DNA from 4 places in the Dehalobacter sp. TeCB1 genome. Region 1 is predicted to be linked to each of the others. Evidence: riboswitches for the same ligand, from Rfam matches in the RefSeq annotation. Region 1 holds a riboswitch; each other region holds the start of a gene.
The links. Region 1 has a riboswitch for cobalamin ahead of A7D23_RS03250 (energy-coupling factor ABC transporter permease). Riboswitches for the same ligand answer to the same signal wherever they lie in the genome.

Region 1 (4,407 bases):
TTCGGCCATTATAGCAAGCCTCCTGTCAATTGTTTGGAAAACAGCGCAACTGCAATCAGGAATAGGTTAATCAGCACAATCGGAATATATTCTGTCCAATGAGTCTCCGCCTGCTCATGGATCACACTGAGCTCACCGTCATATCCCCTGGCTTCAAGCGCAATATACAGTTCATCCGCCCTCTGATAAGACCGGATAAAAAGTGACGAAGCCAGAGCCGCCAATGAACGGTATCCGGAAGAAAGCCCCGCATAGCCCAAGCGGGAATTCTGTGCCGTAAACATGGTGTCTGCCATTTCCAAAAATACAAAAATAAACCGGTAGATCAGTCCCATCAATTCAACCATCAGTCTTGGAACTTTAAGCTTCCGAAGAACTGCCAACAGGTCTACCATTGGTGTACTCAGCGATAAATAATACAGACAGGAAACCGCGCCAAGCGCTTTAAAAAACAGATTTGCCGCACTTAGAATACCGGACTGCGACACCCCGATATACATGCCAAATGCATATACAGAGAATACAAAAACATCTTTGTCCCCTGAAACATTGACCGCAATGGTTAAAACGCCGATCACTAAAAAGGAAAGCGGGACAAGCATCAGTCTAATAAAAATTCCAACAGGGGTACCACCTTTGCAAACGGTATACCACCCCATGATCAGGAGCGTCAAGATTGACACCGCAACGGAATCAGCCCAGAGACAGACCCCCAAAACCGAAACGGCTAAGACTAGCTTTTGCAATGGATTTGTTTGTTTAAGCTTGGATAAATAAGCGTATTTATCGATGTAAATCATTGTTTACCGGTTCTTCCTTTTTCTTACGACCCCGCAGATAACCTAACCCGTAGCCCAAAACACCTGCTCCGACAGCTGCCTGAAGCGCAAACAACAAGCTTTCAATTTCTCCGCTGGGCGGCTCCCAAATCGGTGAGAACCAGGGCTGGTAATTCCCGTTAAGTTCTGTTATAGCTTGTTCAGCTTGGCTGTCAGCTCCAGCAAATTCCGCATTTTTTTGCACAATGAGGGGTACAACAGCAAGCGCTATGACAATCGTAATTAAAATAATATTTGTGATGATAACCCGATTTTTATTCTTCGGTTTCATCGTTTCTACAGACATTTTCAGACCCCCTTTGAAAGTATTTTTAAGTCTTTAAGCTCATCCCCGGCATAGGATGAAATCGCCTTAAATATTAGCACTGTCAAAATACCTTCACTGATCGCCAATGGTACTTGCGTTAAGGCAAAAATACCTAAAAACTTGGTAAGTGATGCCATAGCGCCGCCTGTTCCAGCAGGAAACGCCAGTGCAAGCTGCACCGATGTCGTGACGTAAGTTAATAAATCCCCAAGTGCGGCAGCGAGAAACACGGCAAGCCACTGCGGTCCATTTGCTTTCTTCACAATTTTGTATGTAGCAAAAGCCACCAGCGGCCCCACAATGCCCATCGAAAAAGTATTTGCTCCCAATGTTGTCAATCCGCCATGAGCCAGTAAAACAGCCTGAAACAGCAGTATGATCAGGCCAATTACGGCCATTGCGGTTGGTCCGAACAAGATAGCGCCAAAGCCAACCCCCGTAGGATGCGAACTGCTTCCTGTAACGGAAGGAATCTTCAGGGAAGACAAAACAAAAGCAAAGGCGCCTGCCATCGCCAAAAGCATTAATGTTTTGGGATGCTCTCCAACAGTTCTTCTGATAGAAAAAAAACCTGCCAGAACAAAAGGTATTGCCAAAGCACCCCAGGTAATACACCAACCCGCAGGAAGGAAGCCCTCCATGATATGCATGGCATATGTCTGCTGGGGCAAGAACATAAACATAAGTACGAGACCCATTATCCAAATCTTTTTATTTATCATCGTCAAACTCTCCTATATAAGATATGAAACAAAAAACCTCTCAACATCTTACGTCGAGAGGCTCATATGCTAGGAAGTTTTCCTCGGTAGTCTTGCACATAACATCCCCCTCTCTATCACTCGTAGAGTATATGGTGAGACACTAAAACAGGTAGGTCTTCTGGCTTAAGCATCATCGATCTTCAGACCTTCCCAGTTTCCCAGTGGTATACCTGAAGAACTCCACTTTCACAGCGGCGTGACCGCGCGGGCTTCTACCCGACTTTCCTTATTCATTGAATGGTACGCTTATCAGCTTCATTCAACACCTGTTCTGCCTATTCAGTTTTAATCCTGATTCATTATATCGCTCTTTCGACAAGGAATCAATATTATTTTTACTTTAGCCTTGAACATATTAATTGAAGTATCTTTACCTCCATCAATTCTATTTGTGGTAGGGTTCCCCTTTGCTGATCTTGCACGCCCGGTAAATCTGCTCCAGCAGGATAAGCCTGATCATCTGGTGCGGAAAGGTAAGCTTCGAGAACGACCACCGGTAATCGGCGCGTTTTCGGATTTCATCTGCCGTACCAAGAGATCCGCCAATCACAAAAGTGATCCGGCTCTGGCCTGAAAGCCCTTTTTCATCAAACAAAACGGCAAGTTCGGGTGAAGAAAGTTCCTTTCCCAGAAGATCCAGCAAAACCACATAATCCTGAGGTGAAATTAATTTAAGAACCTTTTCAGCTTCTTTCTGTTTTACTCTTGCTTCGTCGGCAGCTGATGCCCTTTCGGGGCATGGTTCGTCCTCAACTTCAATCATCTCAAGCCGGATGTACGCGCCAAGACGCTTGGCGTATTCCTTCAGCCCTTCTTTTAAATATTTTTCTTTGATTTTCCCTACCGCTAGAACTTTGATCTGCAGCATGTTTTCTCCAACTCCAGTCACTATGTTTGCTCCAAACATTTGCAATCAAAAACTTGAAGGTTAAATCTCTCTGATATTGGATTATTTACAATGAAGATTTTTTTCAAAAGTGTTAATAATATTGATGGAGGTGAAAAAAAATGAGCAAAACAAATGAAAGCAAAAAAAAGCTGCTGCAGAATCTAAAAATGGAGGCTGCGGCTGAAATCGGCCATCTTGATTTTGTAAGGGAAAATAACGATCACTATAAAGGCGATGTTACTGCCAGACAGAATGGTCTGGAAGGAGGCCCGATCGGCGGCCAGATGGTCAAAAAAATGATCGCCTATGCCAAACAGCAGATGAAATAGAATAACGGACTCATTTAGTATTCCTAATCTACTTCAATAAATATTCAAAACTTCTTCAGCCTACAATACTGAAGAGGTTTTTTGTTATATAATCTTCTGTTCGGAATACGACTGCTCTGTACCTTCTTCAGTGTTATGCAAAGCTGCCGCTCCCTCGCCGGGTGCAGATTGCATTTGCCCGGCGTTGTTATTCATTTTATTTCTATTGTTTGTATTGGCATTATTGACTGCTGCCGCCTTTTCCATATTTTTGAAAGCGACTGAAAGCATCAGTTTAATTCTGTTGATCTGATTCACCTGGCTGGCACCCGGATCGTAATCGATTGGCACAATATTCGCCAGCGGGTAGCGCCGTTTAAGTTCGCGGACCATCCCTTTACCCGTGATATGATTTGGCAGGCAGGCAAACGGCTGCAGACAGGTGACGTTTGTTGCTCCGCTTTCTATCAGTTCCAGCATTTCCGCGGTCAGGAACCAGCCTTCGCCGGTCTGATGTCCGAGATGCATGATTTTGCCGGCCATATCGGCCAACTCATAAATCGATTTGGGAGGATGGAAACGGTTGCTCTTCGCCAGAGTGCGTTTCATTACCCGGCGGTAGTTTTCCAACCGCCAGATAATATAGCGGCTGATAAGCTCGCTTTTCAGTGAGCCAGCGAGTTCTTTTCTTCTGAATATCGTTCCATACGCACAGTACATAAAGAAATCCATCAGGTCCGGCAGAACGGCTTCGGCGCCTTCCTTTTCCAGGACATCGACAATAAAGTTATTGGCAAATGGATGAAATTTGACGAGGATCTCGCCAACCACTCCAACCTTTGGTTTTTTGACATTGGAGATTTCAATATGATCAAAGTCCTTGATAATCCGGCGGATATTCCGGTGATATTCCCGCAGGTTCATCGCAGCCAGGGTCGGCTTCAGGTCCTTCAGCCATTTGGCCAGGAGATCATTCGTTTCTCCTTTATTTTTCTCATAGGGTCGTATGGCATTGGTTACGCGCATCAGCAGATCGCCATAAACCGTAGCCATCACGCAACGCTTGATCATCTTCATGGAAAGTTTGAACCCGGGATTGGACTCCAGACCGCCGGCATTAAGGGAAATAACCGGAATCTGTTCCATGCCGGCATCTTTTAAGGCTTTACGGATAAAGCCAATATAATTACTGGCCCGGCAGCCGCCGCCTGTTTGCGACATGATAACTGCCGTCTTGTTTAGGTCGTAACGGCCTGATTTCAGCGCCGCCATAATTTGACCGACAACTAAGATTGACGGA
Region 2 (4,407 bases), on a different contig from region 1:
CTGTCTGGTGCAGAAATGTCAGGATTTAGGCATTCATCCCCGGGACATCCTGGCCATGCAAGGTCCTTTTTCCAAAGATATTAATAAAGCACTGTTTAAGTTTTACGGAGCGGACATCGTTTTGACAAAGGATAGCGGGCTTGCCGGCGGAACGGATACAAAAATATCGTCAGCTTTAGAATTGGGGTTAGAAATTCTGCTGATACGGAAAAATAAAGCTGGCTATGGTTTAATCATGAATAATATTGACGAATTAATAACATGGATTGATGAGAATATTTTAAAATAATTCATTAAAAATTTTGGATAAAAAGAAAGGTGACGCTAATGAATAGTAAAAGAATAATGATGATCGCAAGCATTACGTTGATGCTGATCTTATTGCCTCAAAACGTTTTCGCCATGCATATTATGGAAGGTTTTTTGCCCCCGGTTTGGTGTATTTCCTGGGGTGTCCTGACAATCCCGTTTTTAGCTTATGGTTTGTATTCCCTGCGTAAGTTGACGACAGAATCTTCAAAAGTGAAGTTACTGCTGGCGATGGCCGGTGCGTTTGTCTTTGTCTTATCCTCTCTGAAAATACCCTCCGTTACCGGAAGCTGTTCACATCCCACCGGAACAGGGTTAGGCGCAATTTTATTCGGTCCGGCGATCATGAGTATCCTTGGCATCATTGTTTTATTATTCCAGGCTATTTTGCTGGCCCATGGAGGGCTTACGACTCTGGGAGCGAATACATTTTCCATGGCGGTTGTTGGTCCGTTTGTAGCCTTTGCTGTTTATCTTATTGTGCTCAAAGCAAAAGGACCCCGGTCACTGGCAATCTTCTTAGCGGCAACACTTGGGGATTTAGCTACCTATATTACAACATCAATTCAGCTGGCACTTGCTTTTCCTGACCCAACGGGAGGGATTACAGTTTCTGCAGCTAAATTTTTGGGTATTTTTGCTGTTACCCAAATCCCCTTGGCAATCAGTGAAGGAATACTGACTGTGATTATCTTCAATGCAATTATGAATTACCTTAAAGGCGATGAACTTCAATCCTTAAAAATATTTTCCAAGGGGGCCGCACGATGAATAATACTTATGATAAACAGGGCAATAAAAAAAGAATTACTACCAATCTTATCTTGATTGTTATTGTTATCCTGCTGGCTGTCATTCCGCTTATTATCGCTAAAGATGCGGAATTCGGCGGAGCGGATGGCCAAGCCGAAACTGCGATTACCGAGATTAACCCTGAATACAACCCCTGGTTTTCTTCAATTTTTGAGCCTCCCAGCGGTGAAATTGAAAGCTTGTTGTTTGCTCTGCAAGCAGCGTTAGGTTCCGGCATTCTCTTTTATGGACTGGGTTACCTGAAAGGGCGCAGTAAAAAAGAAGAGAACAGAAATAAAGCTTAGTGGCAACATCGTAAAGTATGAGTATTCTGCGTAAGAATATAAGCAAAATTCGTATGAAATAAGGAAAAAAGCATGATAAATATTGACAATTACGCCTATGCTTCAAAACTGAAACGTAAAAATCCGATGGAAAAAGTTGCCTTTGCTTTGTTGACCCTGGGTGTCTGTCTTTGGGGGAATTCCATCCTGCTCTCGCTTGTAGTTTTACTGATCATGACGTGGTTGTCCGTCAGGAAGGGTGGGATCCCGCTCCGCTTTTTTCTTAAACTGATGCTCCTGCCGATGTCATTCTTAATCTTGGGAGTGCTTATGATAGCCTTTCAAATCTCAAATGATCCCCAGCAGTTTGTTATGTCTGTGCCGGTGTTCGGTACATTTTTAGGATTTTCTAAAATCGGTATAGAGACAGCCGCACAGCTATTCTTCAGGGCCTTAGGAGCGGTATCCTGCTTATATTATTTGTCCCTGAATACGCCGATGGTTGACCTCCTATCTGTACTGCGGAAGCTGAAATGTCCTAAAATTCTGGTGGAATTGATGAGTTTAATTTATCGGTTTATTTTTGTATTGATGGAAACAGCGGAGACAATGTATACGGCTCAAAATTCCCGCTTAGGTTATTCCAGCCTGAAAGCGGGGTATCATTCGTTGGGGGCTCTGGCATCAACTCTTTTTATCCGGGCCTACAAACGCTCGGATGAGATTTTTACGGCGATGGAAGCCAGGGGATATGACGGGGATATTGAAGTATTGGAAGAACTGGCTCCTTTCTCTTGGCAGGGTTTCTTACCAGCAGTATTGATAAATATGATTTTGATCGGTTCCGTATTGTTGGGAAGGCAGTATATAGGGGGATTGCTTTGATGAATTCGGAATGTCCATTTGAGGCTTCCGCGCATCGGACACTTGATGAAAATACTGAAATAAAAAGTCATTACATGTTCTAACTAACTGAATACTGACAAAGCTCAGGTACCAAAGTCCGAGGATTTTGGTTGAAAAGGGAAGCAGGTGCAAATCCTGCACGGTCCCGCCGCTGTAATGGGGAAATGTTTCATGAATGCCACTGGTTTATTCCGGGAAGGCGTGAAACATTGATGATCCGGAGTCAGAAGACCTGCCTGAGTAGTTTACTTCAACTCTGCGAAAGACAGAGGAGGTGCTGTATGTTAAACATCATATATTTTACTAAATATATTGTTGACACCTCTTGACGTGAAGTTGAGAGGTGTTTTTGTTAAAGGATAAAGATGGAGGAATTTTCATGATTAAGTATCAAAAGAATTTTTTTATTGTCGTCATACTGATTATGATTTGTTCGCTGATAGTGGCAGGCTGTTCCGCCGGAAGCCAGGAAAGCAATAAGCCCTTAACCGGCAAAGAGGTCAGTTTAAGTTATACAAACGCATTTAAGATTGCTGATTATGGCAACAATATCAAGCTGTTGACGGATGCGGAAAACAATCAGTTCCTGCTGGTGCCGGAAGGAGTGAAGACACCTAAAATACCGGAGGCCGCAGGGGCGACGGTTATCAATACACCGCTGAAAAAGGTAGTTTACTGTTCGACCACACAGGTAGGCTTGCTTCAGGCAATATTCTCAGACAAGGACTGGGACAGTATTGCCGCCGTCACTACAGATACAGCAGAATGGTATGTTGATGAAGTGAAAACGCGCATGGAGAATGGAACGATTCAATATGTCGGCACAGGGGGCATGGCAGATCCGGATTTTGAAAAGATCCAAGCACTGAACCCCGATATGGTCTTTGTCTATACCGGAGATTACGGACTGCAGAAAACGCTCGCCAAAATGAAGGAACTTCATATCCCCTGCGTGGTCGTCAATGATTATACGGAACCTACGGATATGGGACGTCTGGAATGGCTGAAATTTTTAGGCGCGTTCTACAACAAGGACCAGAAAGCCGCCGGCTTTATTGAAGAGAAAGCGGCGATGCTGCAGGAAATCACAGCTGCCGTTAAAGATAAGCCGAGTCCAAAAGTTGTCTATGGCATGGTCTACGATGGCAAGGTGTATATTACCGACGGCGGATCCTATGTGGCAAAACAAATAAAGGAAGCCGGGGGAGATTATGTATTTGCGAATGTTAACCCGGATAAAACCGGCAGTTCCCAAATTTCCATGGAAGAATTCTATGAGAAAGGCAAGGATGCGGACGTATTTATTTATTCCTCAATGGTTGCCTATATGCCCTCCGTCGAGAGCCTGCTAAAGGCCGAACCGTTATTAAAAGATTTTAAAGCTGTCAAGAACGGAAAAGTGTATTGCTTCGCTCCTTGGTACTACATGTCGATTAACAAAACGATTGAAGGCGTGAAAGATATGGCCTCGCTCTTCCATGAAGGACTTTACCCGGAATGGAAACTTGTCATGTTCCAACAGCTGCCGGGAAAATAGAACATGGAACAAAAGCGTGTCAAACCAACCTTGTTTTGACTGCAAGACTTGTTTGAGCGGTGCAATCATAACATGTACAGCGGAGGAAAAAATGAAAATTCATACTTTATCGACTGGGGATGAAGTCCACAGGTATCAAAAGAGCATCATCATTCCGTTCCAAGAGGACCGCAAGGTGCTAAGCACCTCCGTTCTAAACGGAGGATACAGCGAAAAGCTCAAAGCGGCCTTCAACCACGATTCCAATCCGGGAGAAGGGATGACCTGCTCGCTTAGGACAGATTCCTACCTGAACGACCTGAAGCTGCTTGCCGCAGAGATCGGCCTCGATCCGGAAACGGTGACGGGCATTTCCACCGCCGCGTCGATGGATAATGTTTCGATCAAAACGGTTTCTTATGATAATCTCACGGTGACCGCCATTGTCACCGGAGGAGTGGAAGTCAACGGCGGGAGGGTCGGAGACCCGGCATCTTACCATGAAGCTCAGGGCAAAACCGTCATGACAAAGGAAGGAACCATCAATATTATCCTGAATATCGATGCGGATTTACTCCCAGGTACGTTGACCCGCGCTTT
Region 3 (4,407 bases), on a different contig from region 1:
GAAACACCATCCTATATTCAATCAGTTTTGAGAGGGGATTTTCTGAAGCAATTTATAGGTAAACCTGTAGATGAACCGCTGGAAATTGGACGGGATATCGACAAGGTGACCAGTGCTACGCTATCATCAAGAGGAATTACCGATGCAGTCCGCCAGGCTAGTCATGGGCTGGGTAGAAACCAATTTGCCTTGAATATTTCTGAGCCTTCGGAGAATATTAATTTGGGGATTAAAGAAATAGGTTTGGCTTTATTAATATTTGCAACGATTATAGGAGTGCGTTTGAAAATCAATAAGCTGCGCTGGGTAGTTATTATATGCAGTATATTTTTTACAGGTTTCTGGTTTAACTGCTCAATTTCACTTGCAAACATTGCCAGCGGATTAATGGGATTCTTCCCAGCTTTTAAACAAAATCTTTTTTGGTATATTTTGATCGTCGGGATTCCATTAATTATTTTCTTAAACGGGAAGAATCTATACTGTTATTGGTTATGTCCTTTTGGAGGAATTCAGGAAATACTGGCAAAAATCGGAGGCGGAAAACTAAAATGTAATCATAATATAGGAACATGGCTGCAAAAAATTAAATACATGTTAGTTTGGATCGTGCTGATTTTAAGCTTTTTCTTTAAATCACCGAGTGTAGGTGGCAGTTATGAGCCCTTTGGAGTCCTGTTCGGATTTCAGGGTGTGAGTGTGCAATGGATACTGCTCAGCATTATCCTGGTTGTATCGCTGTTTATCAGAAGATTTTGGTGTTTATACTTTTGTCCGGTCGGGGTGATCAATGAAATCATCATTAAAGCAAGACGGTTCGTAAATTCCCTTTTCCAAAAGAAACAGGAACAAGGTATTCTAACGAATAAAGGAAGGACACTATGAGGAACCTTGGCTCTAAGGAAGTATTTTTCTGTACTTTGACAGCGACAATCTTATTTTTAGTTATGGTCTTACTATTTAGCAACATAAAACAACTTTTATAACTATTCATCAGCGTTGAATTAAATAACGCAAAAAAAGCATGTTCATTATCTGCATACAGTATCCACGAAGAAAAAATAATAAATAATTAAATGAGGGTAGTTCTGTCTGCCTATATCTCTAATTATCAGGAGATTTAGGTAGACAAGGAAACAACATAATTACATTTTCACATATTAATTAGTCTAAGTATAAGGCTAAGTACAAGGGAGTGTAATCATGAGTGATAATGATCTACCGTGGCTGAAACACACAAAATTATTCCGGTCGCCAATAGATGGATGGAAGAAAGTTTTTGCGCATAGAGAAAGATTGTTATATCCCAAAGGAAGCATTATTATTAAACAAGGCATCACTATTGAGAAACTATTATATATTTTTACAGGGACGGTTGAATATTCGAAAGTTGACGAAGAAGGCAATGAGGTTCTCATTGATGTATTGGGTGCAAATAATTTATTTATGATTGCTCCATTGTTTACCGGTATTCCCCCTCTCGGTTCATTTACGGCTGTAGAAGACACAGTAGCAGCTGCAATTTCAATTCAGGAAATGAAAAGTTTGATGAAGTCTGATTTTACGCTTACTGAAGAGTTGCTCTACGACCTTTCAATGAAAAGTAATAACCACATAAGTCGGCTGCAAAAACATTACACTTACAAAGTAGACCATAGAATTATCGAAACTTTGTGTGCACTTGCAGATCAACAAGGGATGCAACTGTTTATCAATCAACAAGATTTGGCTGAACTTGCAGATACAACAAGAGTAACGGTGTCAAAATTATTTCGCGACTTAAAATCTGAGAACATTATACGGCCAATATATGGAGGGATCATTATACAGGATTATAGCCGCCTAAAAAACTGGCAGAAACATATTTAAAGATCTACAATTTAGACTAAATGAATTTATTATTGATGAAGAAATGATATTTTAGGAGGTTATTAAATGCCAACTTATGACTTTATTTGCGAAAAGTGTGGTCACAAGTTTTCAATTTTTTGTAGTGTAAGTTCAAGAGACAAACAAATATGTCCGCAGTGCACTGATGATAATATAACTCAGCGGTTTACAACGGTTAATGCCTATGGAGTCAAAGGTGGTAAAGCCTGTTCATCTGGGAAATGCGGTTCTGGCTGCAAATGTTAAAATCTGCACCATCTTTTCTCTTGACTTTTCTCCAATTTCATTTAGAATAATACGTAATAATCATATATTCTTTTTGGTGTCTCTTATGGAGAAGAATAGGGAATCAGGTGCAAATCCTGGACGGACCCACCGCTGTAAATAGTTGTGATGACTGTACAATGCCACTGAGAAATTGGGAAGGCACAGAAGTCGGTTAAAACTATGAGTCAGAAGACCTGCCAATAAAGATACGTAATGAAGCGACGGTAAAGTTTCAGTTTGAGGGATTAGAGTCCCTCAAACTGAAACTTTTTTATTAATGCTTCAGCAAGTTCAAAACGTAGACGTTTTGAACACAAAACCACCCGTTACACGGGTGGAGACAAAGAATTATAAAAAAGAAATTCACCTTCCGCTATAATGATGAATGTTCAAGCCATCAAAAAGCAAAAGGAAGGGGAATTTCTATGGATAAAAGTTTAGCACACACAAAATGGATGTGTAAATACCACATAGTATTTACACCAAAGTATAGGAGGCAGGTAATATATAAGCAGATCAAGTCAGATATAACGCAGATAATAAAGGAGCTTTGTAAATATAAAGGTGTAGAGATAATCGAAGGGCATGCAATGCCCGATCATATCCACCTGCTTGTATCAATTCCGCCGAAGATGAGCGTATCAAGTTTCATGGGGTATTTGAAGGGAAAAAGCGCAATGATGATATTTGATCGGCATGCCAATTTGAAATATAAGTTTGGCAATCGCCATTTCTGGGCAACCGGGTACTATGTCAGTACTGTGGGACTAAATGAAGCGACCATAGCAAAATATGTAAGAGAACAGGAACTGCATGATCAGATAAATGATAAGGTAAGTGTCAAAGAGTTAGAAGACCCCTTCAGGGGTTAGCCAGGTAATAAATGCTGAATGGCTTGAACGAAGTGCAAGCCAGCACTTTTAGGTGCAGGCTTGCAATAAGCCCTTATAGGGCTAGAGCATGCCACCCGTTTTACGGGTGGTCATGACTTTGTATTTATTGCATTTAATATGGAGGTTTTCATCCTATGGAACCTGTGGTACAGCTTAAAATAGAAGCTCTTACTTTTCCACCGGAAACAAAAAAAGTATTAAAAGATATCGACTTAACCATTAATAAAGGAGATTTCATTGCCATTACAGGGGAAGCTGCATCGGGCAAATCGATGTTGCTCCATAGCATCACCGGAGCAGCGCCTCAATTTTTCAATGGACAGTTAAACGGCACCATTAAGGTGATGGGGAAAAACATTAATGAAATCCCCTTAGCAAAAATGTGCGATCACATCGGCTATATGATGCAGGAGCCGCAAAATCAGATTGTCAGTATCACGGTAGAAGAAGAAGTTGCTTTCGGTATTGCCAATATGGAACTTCCTTGGGAGGAAATTAAGCATAGAGTCAAAAAAACTTTACAATTCGTTGGACTGGAGGGTTTTGAACAAAGAAATACGGATGGACTGTCCGGCGGCCAAGCCCAAAGAGTGGTATTGGCAAGTGTTCTAGCGATGGAAACTCCCATTCTTGTTTTAGATCAGCCCACCGCAGAATTAGACGGAAAGGGAAAACAAGACCTCTATTCTCATATCGCTTATTTAAACAGAGAAAAAGGAGTTACCGTGATTATGGTGATGGACCGGGCCTGCGATATTCTCCCTTATACCAATCGTATTCTTATCATGGCTGAAGGAGCCATTCAAGAAGAATGCAGCCCTGATGACTATCTAGAACGGTTAAATAAAAAAATCAGCCCAGCAAAAAATATTACAGCAACAGATGAAACAATAATTGAAGTGAAGGATCTAACCTTTACCTATAAAGGGGATTTTAAGGGATGTGAAAAAATTGATTTGGCGATTAATCACGGTGATTTTATTGGGTTGATTGGACTCAATGGTTCAGGGAAAACGACGCTCTTAAAGTTAATAGAAGGTTTGCTTGTCCCGGATGCGGGTGCGATTCAAATATTTGGCAAACCCCTAACCAAAAGAAATTTAGCAACCATACGCAGTCAAATAGGTTTTCTGTTTCAAAACCCTGATCTTCAAATCTTTGCAAACACAGTAAAAGACGAGGTAGCATTTATTTTAAGAAAAAGAAAACTGCCGGAAGGGGAAATTGAAGAGAAGGTAAATGGAATTCTAGCTGAAGTCGGGCTGTTAGCATACGCCGATATCCATCCTCACAGGCTCAGCCGCTGCCAGCGTCAGAAACTGGCAATTGCCTCTGTTTTAGTAGGAGATCCTGAGAT
Region 4 (4,407 bases), on a different contig from region 1:
CAATTTTTTCGGCGGCATTTTTGGCGATGACTGCAATTTCCTCCGGCTGAAGCGCCCTGAAGAAGATTTCCATACAGCGTGAGCGTACTGCCGCTGGTATTTCCTCCGGTCTTCTGGTCGTCGCACCAATCATTCTAAAATCTGCCGGCAAGCCGTTTTGGAAAATATCGTGGATGTGCTCAGGGACATTGCTGTCCTCAGAGCTGTAGTACGAGCTTTCCAGAATAACCTTGCGGTCCTCCATCACTTTAAGCAGTTTATTAATTTGGATAGTGTGAAGTTCACCAATTTCATCAATAAAAAGAATCCCACCGTGGGCTTTGGTGACTGCACCCATCTTCGGCTGCGGTATTCCCGCCATCCCCATGGCGCCAGCTCCCTGATAAATCGGATCATGGACAGAACCAATCAGCGGGTCAGCGATCCCTCTCTCATCGAATCTGGCCGTCGTACCGTCAATTTCAATAAATTTTGCCTCACTTTTAAACGGTGAGAGCGAATTTTTCATAGCTTCTTGAAGGACAAGCCTGGCTGCGGCTGTTTTGCCGACGCCCGGAGGCCCGTACAGCAGGACATGCTGGGGATTCGGCCCGCACAAAGCAGCCCGAAGTGCTTTCACGCCTTCTTTTTGTCCAATGATCTCCGCAAAGACTTCCGGTCTGGTCTTTTCCGACAGCGGGATCGTCAAAGATATTTTACGCATTCTTTGCAGCTTTTCTTTTTGTTTTACGGACTCCTTCTCCACAGCAGATCTCGTCGAGTACTGCTGCCTTAACATCGTCCAGAAATAAATCCCGACAACCAATACAAAAGCCAGCTGAATCATCGCCAGTAGTGACCCGAACCCTAAACCTTCCATTCCTGTACCTCCTGCTCAAGACTCTCTATGTAGTATTTACCAGATCAGAAGATTCAAAACATATTGCCAAAATCACCCGCAGAACCAGTTGCATTAATTATATTAAAGTGATATCATAATCATATCAATTAAATGTATGATCCAGTTGTTTGATCCAGTTCGATCAGACTGGATTTTTCTCCAAGAAAGGATGATAAACTATGATCGAAAAAAAAGTATGGAAAATTAACGGGTTCTTAGGCATTCTCATTTTTTTAGCCCTTTTAGCTGCAACAGTATTTAATGTTATCGCCTCAGTCAAAGAAACAGGATTCACGAATATCGTACTGGCAGCCATTCTGCTTCTTCTGGCACTGATTGTGTCAACCGGCATCCAGGTTGTCCAGCCAAATCAAGCCAAAGTACTGACATTCTTCGGCAGCTATATTGGCAGCATTCGCGAACCTGGCATCTGGATGACGGTTCCGTTCGTTGCAGCAAAAAAGATTTCTCTAAAAGTCCGCAACTTCAACAGTGAGCGTTTGAAAGTCAATGATGTCGACGGCAATCCGATTGAAATTGCTGCGGTTGTCGTAATCAAAGTGGTTGACTCTGCTAAAGCTGTATTTGATGTGGACAATTATGAGCAGTTTGTAGAAATCCAAAGTGAGACAGCATTGCGCCATGTTGCAACCAAATATCCTTATGACAATTATGAAGAAGGTGACGTTTCCTTAAGGGGCAACACCGAGGAAGTAGCCGAAGAAATTGCGAAGGAACTTCAGGAGCGCCTTACACTTGCCGGCGTGGAAGTAATTGAAGCCCGCCTGACCCACCTGGCCTATGCCACCGAGATTGCGAGCGCCATGCTTCAGAGGCAACAGGCCAACGCAATCCTGGCCGCCCGTCAGAAAATTGTGGAAGGTGCTGTCGGAATGGCCCAGATGGCCATTCAGCAGTTGGAAAACAGCGGGACAATCGAACTTGACGACGAACGCAAGATGGCAATGATCAACAACCTACTTGTCGCAATTGTCTCCGACCGTTCAGCCCAGCCAGTACTCAATACCGGCACCCTGTATTAAAAAGCATTGGCAGGAGCAGGATAATGGCAGACAAGAAGAACTTTCCGCTGCGTATCGATCCAAAGCTATTCAGCATTATTGAAGAATGGGCGTCCGACGAATTTCGGAGCGTCAACGCTCACATTGAATATCTCCTGCGGGAAAGCGTCCGAAAAGCCGGAAGGATTCCTAAAAAAAATTCAGATTGACAAAAAGGGCCTTCTATGCAATATTGTTAGCGTAGGGAAATGAGAAATGAATGATTAATCCCAGGTGCCTCAGGATGAGGATAATAGGGAAGACCGGGAAACCGGCGCGGACCCACCACTGTATGCGGAGACGAATTCCGAATGCCACTGGATATGATCTGGGAAGGCCGGGAGGAGAATGACCCGTAAGCCAGGAGACCTGCCTAGGATTGGGAAGATGATGTAATGGTAAGAACACTTCCTTCAATGATTAAATGACTTAGAATGGGAAAGTCTCTTAGAATATAAGAGACTTTTGTTTTGTTTTATTTAAAAAGAATCGAAACAAAGGAGAAATGATTATGAAGAAGAAACCAATTGCACTGCTGTTGATTCTGCCCCTGGTGCTTACCCTGGCCCTTGGACTGGCCACAGGCTGTTCAACGCAAAATGAGCAGGCCTTGAAGGGAAAAACGTTTACAGACACGATGGGCAGACAGATCACCCTTGACGCGTACCCCCAGAAAATTATTTCTTTGGCCCCTGCTATTACTGAAATACTTTTTGCCATTGGCCTTGATCAGGAAATTATCGGTGTAACCGATTACTGTGATTATCCCGAGCAAGCGTTGACTAAAGAAAAAATGGGCGGATTTAAGAACCCGAATCTGGAAACGATTGTCGCTGCCGAGCCTGATATGGTCTTTATTGCAGCCGGCGTGCAGGAAGATGTCATCAAGAAGCTTGAAGAGCTGAAGGTGACGGTTGTTGTACTCGATGCCGATACGATCGATCAGGTTATCAGCAATATCGAATTGGCTGGTTCTTTGACTGGTAAGGAAGCAGAAGCCAAGAAAGTCACTGCAGATATGAGAACCAGAATGACAAATATAACCTCCAAACTCAAAGACATCGCCAAACCAACTGTATTTGTGGAAATTTGGGACGATCCTCTGATGTCGGCCGGTTCAACCAGTTTTGTCAATAACCTTATCGAAGTTGCCGGAGGCGTCAATATTGCTGCCGGCAATACTGAAAAATTTTATAATTACAGCATGGAAAGTCTGCTCCAAGCCGATCCGGATTATTACATCATCAATACTCATGCCCATACCCCAGCTGATATCCAAAACAGAACCGGCTATGAAGTCTTAAGTGCGGTGAAAGACAACAAGGTATATGCTGTCGACGACAACCTGATCAGCCGCTCAGGCCCAAGAGTCATTGACGGTCTGGAGCAAATCGCAAAAATTATTCATCCTGAAATTTTTGGAAATTAATGGTGCTATTGATCATGGATGTTTTAAAAAACCGGAAAAGTTGGAAGTACCTGCTGATCTGCTTCACCTTGTTTTTGATTGCTGTGGGCATTTTTTGCACAACGGTTGGCTCAGCAGATATTTCGTTTAAAGAGAGCGCCGGAATTATCATGAGCAAAGTACCTTTATTGAATCACTGGTTTCATGCTGAAGACTATCCCCATGTCCATCAAACGATTATCTGGTCTCTGCGTGTTCCGAGAATCATTCTGGCAGCTTTGGTTGGCGGAGCTCTGGGCGTCATCGGAGGTACCCTGCAGGGTTTTTTCAAAAACCCGATGGCCGATCCTTACGTAATGGGTGTATCCTCCGGAGCAGGTTTGGGTGCGACGATCGCCATCATTACCGGAGCAGGCGGTTTCCTGGGCATGATCGAAATTCCTGTTTTCAGTTTTATCGGTGCTTTTCTGACAACCTGGATCGTCTACTCCCTAGCCAAAGTCGGGAAAAAAGTCGTTGTCACGACACTTCTGCTGGCAGGGGTCGCACTCAGTGCGTTTCTGTCAGCAGTCATGTCTTTTCTGATGGTTTTGAATACGGATGATATCGATAAAATTTATCTATGGCTCATGGGCAGTTTTGCCAACAAGAGCTGGGAGCATATCCAACTTGCCGCGCCGTTTATCATTATTGGCGTGATTGTCTTATTCACTTTAGCGAAGGAAATGAATGCAATGGTATTCGGCGACAGTGCCGCCCAGCATCTTGGCATCAATCTTGGGAAACTGCAAATCATTCTGCTGATGGCCACCTCCCTGACAACAGCGGGAGCCGTGGCATCCTGCGGCTCCATTGGTTTTGTCGGACTAATCGTTCCACATATTGTCAGGATTATGGTCGGTCCGGATCACCGGGTCCTGCTTCCACTCTCCTTTCTTGTGGGCGGGACCTTTTTGGTGATTACCGATACGATTGCCAGGACATGCCTGGGCTCACAGGAAATCCCTGTTGGTGTCATCACTGCGCTTTTTGGTGGACCCTTCTTCATCTATCTGCTG

Region 2: another riboswitch for cobalamin. It lies ahead of A7D23_RS08555 (ABC transporter substrate-binding protein); the one in region 1 lies ahead of A7D23_RS03250 (energy-coupling factor ABC transporter permease).
Region 3: another riboswitch for cobalamin. It lies ahead of tnpA (IS200/IS605 family transposase); the one in region 1 lies ahead of A7D23_RS03250 (energy-coupling factor ABC transporter permease).
Region 4: another riboswitch for cobalamin. It lies ahead of A7D23_RS07670 (cobalamin-binding protein); the one in region 1 lies ahead of A7D23_RS03250 (energy-coupling factor ABC transporter permease).

Annotation. Positions count from the first base shown of each region.
Region 1 is NZ_MCHF01000010.1:135,510-139,916, forward strand. It holds gene A7D23_RS03235 (ATP-binding cassette domain-containing protein) at 1-9, opposite strand, end outside; gene cbiQ (cobalt ECF transporter T component CbiQ) at 9-800, opposite strand; gene A7D23_RS03245 (energy-coupling factor ABC transporter substrate-binding protein) at 784-1,125, opposite strand; gene A7D23_RS03250 (energy-coupling factor ABC transporter permease) at 1,128-1,868, opposite strand; cobalamin riboswitch at 2,001-2,195, opposite strand; gene rlmH (23S rRNA (pseudouridine(1915)-N(3))-methyltransferase RlmH) at 2,296-2,775, opposite strand; gene A7D23_RS03260 (alpha/beta-type small acid-soluble spore protein) at 2,919-3,128, shown strand; gene A7D23_RS03265 (2-hydroxyacyl-CoA dehydratase) at 3,213-4,407, opposite strand, start outside.
Region 2 is NZ_MCHF01000030.1:1,083-5,489, forward strand. It holds gene A7D23_RS08535 (precorrin-6A/cobalt-precorrin-6A reductase) at 1-289, shown strand, start outside; gene A7D23_RS08540 (energy-coupling factor ABC transporter permease) at 328-1,080, shown strand; gene A7D23_RS08545 (energy-coupling factor ABC transporter substrate-binding protein) at 1,077-1,406, shown strand; gene cbiQ (cobalt ECF transporter T component CbiQ) at 1,479-2,270, shown strand; cobalamin riboswitch at 2,360-2,546, shown strand; gene A7D23_RS08555 (ABC transporter substrate-binding protein) at 2,671-3,828, shown strand; gene A7D23_RS08560 (adenosylcobinamide amidohydrolase) at 3,920-4,407, shown strand, end outside.
Region 3 is NZ_MCHF01000067.1:18,584-22,990, forward strand. It holds gene A7D23_RS14510 (4Fe-4S binding protein) at 1-885, shown strand, start outside; gene A7D23_RS14515 (Crp/Fnr family transcriptional regulator) at 1,204-1,869, shown strand; gene A7D23_RS15750 (zinc ribbon domain-containing protein) at 1,936-2,136, shown strand; cobalamin riboswitch at 2,194-2,374, shown strand; gene tnpA (IS200/IS605 family transposase) at 2,583-3,029, shown strand; gene A7D23_RS14525 (energy-coupling factor transporter ATPase) at 3,185-4,407, shown strand, end outside.
Region 4 is NZ_MCHF01000026.1:37,093-41,499, forward strand. It holds gene lonB (ATP-dependent protease LonB) at 1-859, opposite strand, end outside; gene A7D23_RS07660 (SPFH domain-containing protein) at 1,060-1,923, shown strand; gene A7D23_RS07665 (hypothetical protein) at 1,947-2,111, shown strand; cobalamin riboswitch at 2,157-2,333, shown strand; gene A7D23_RS07670 (cobalamin-binding protein) at 2,453-3,370, shown strand; gene A7D23_RS07675 (iron chelate uptake ABC transporter family permease subunit) at 3,385-4,407, shown strand, end outside.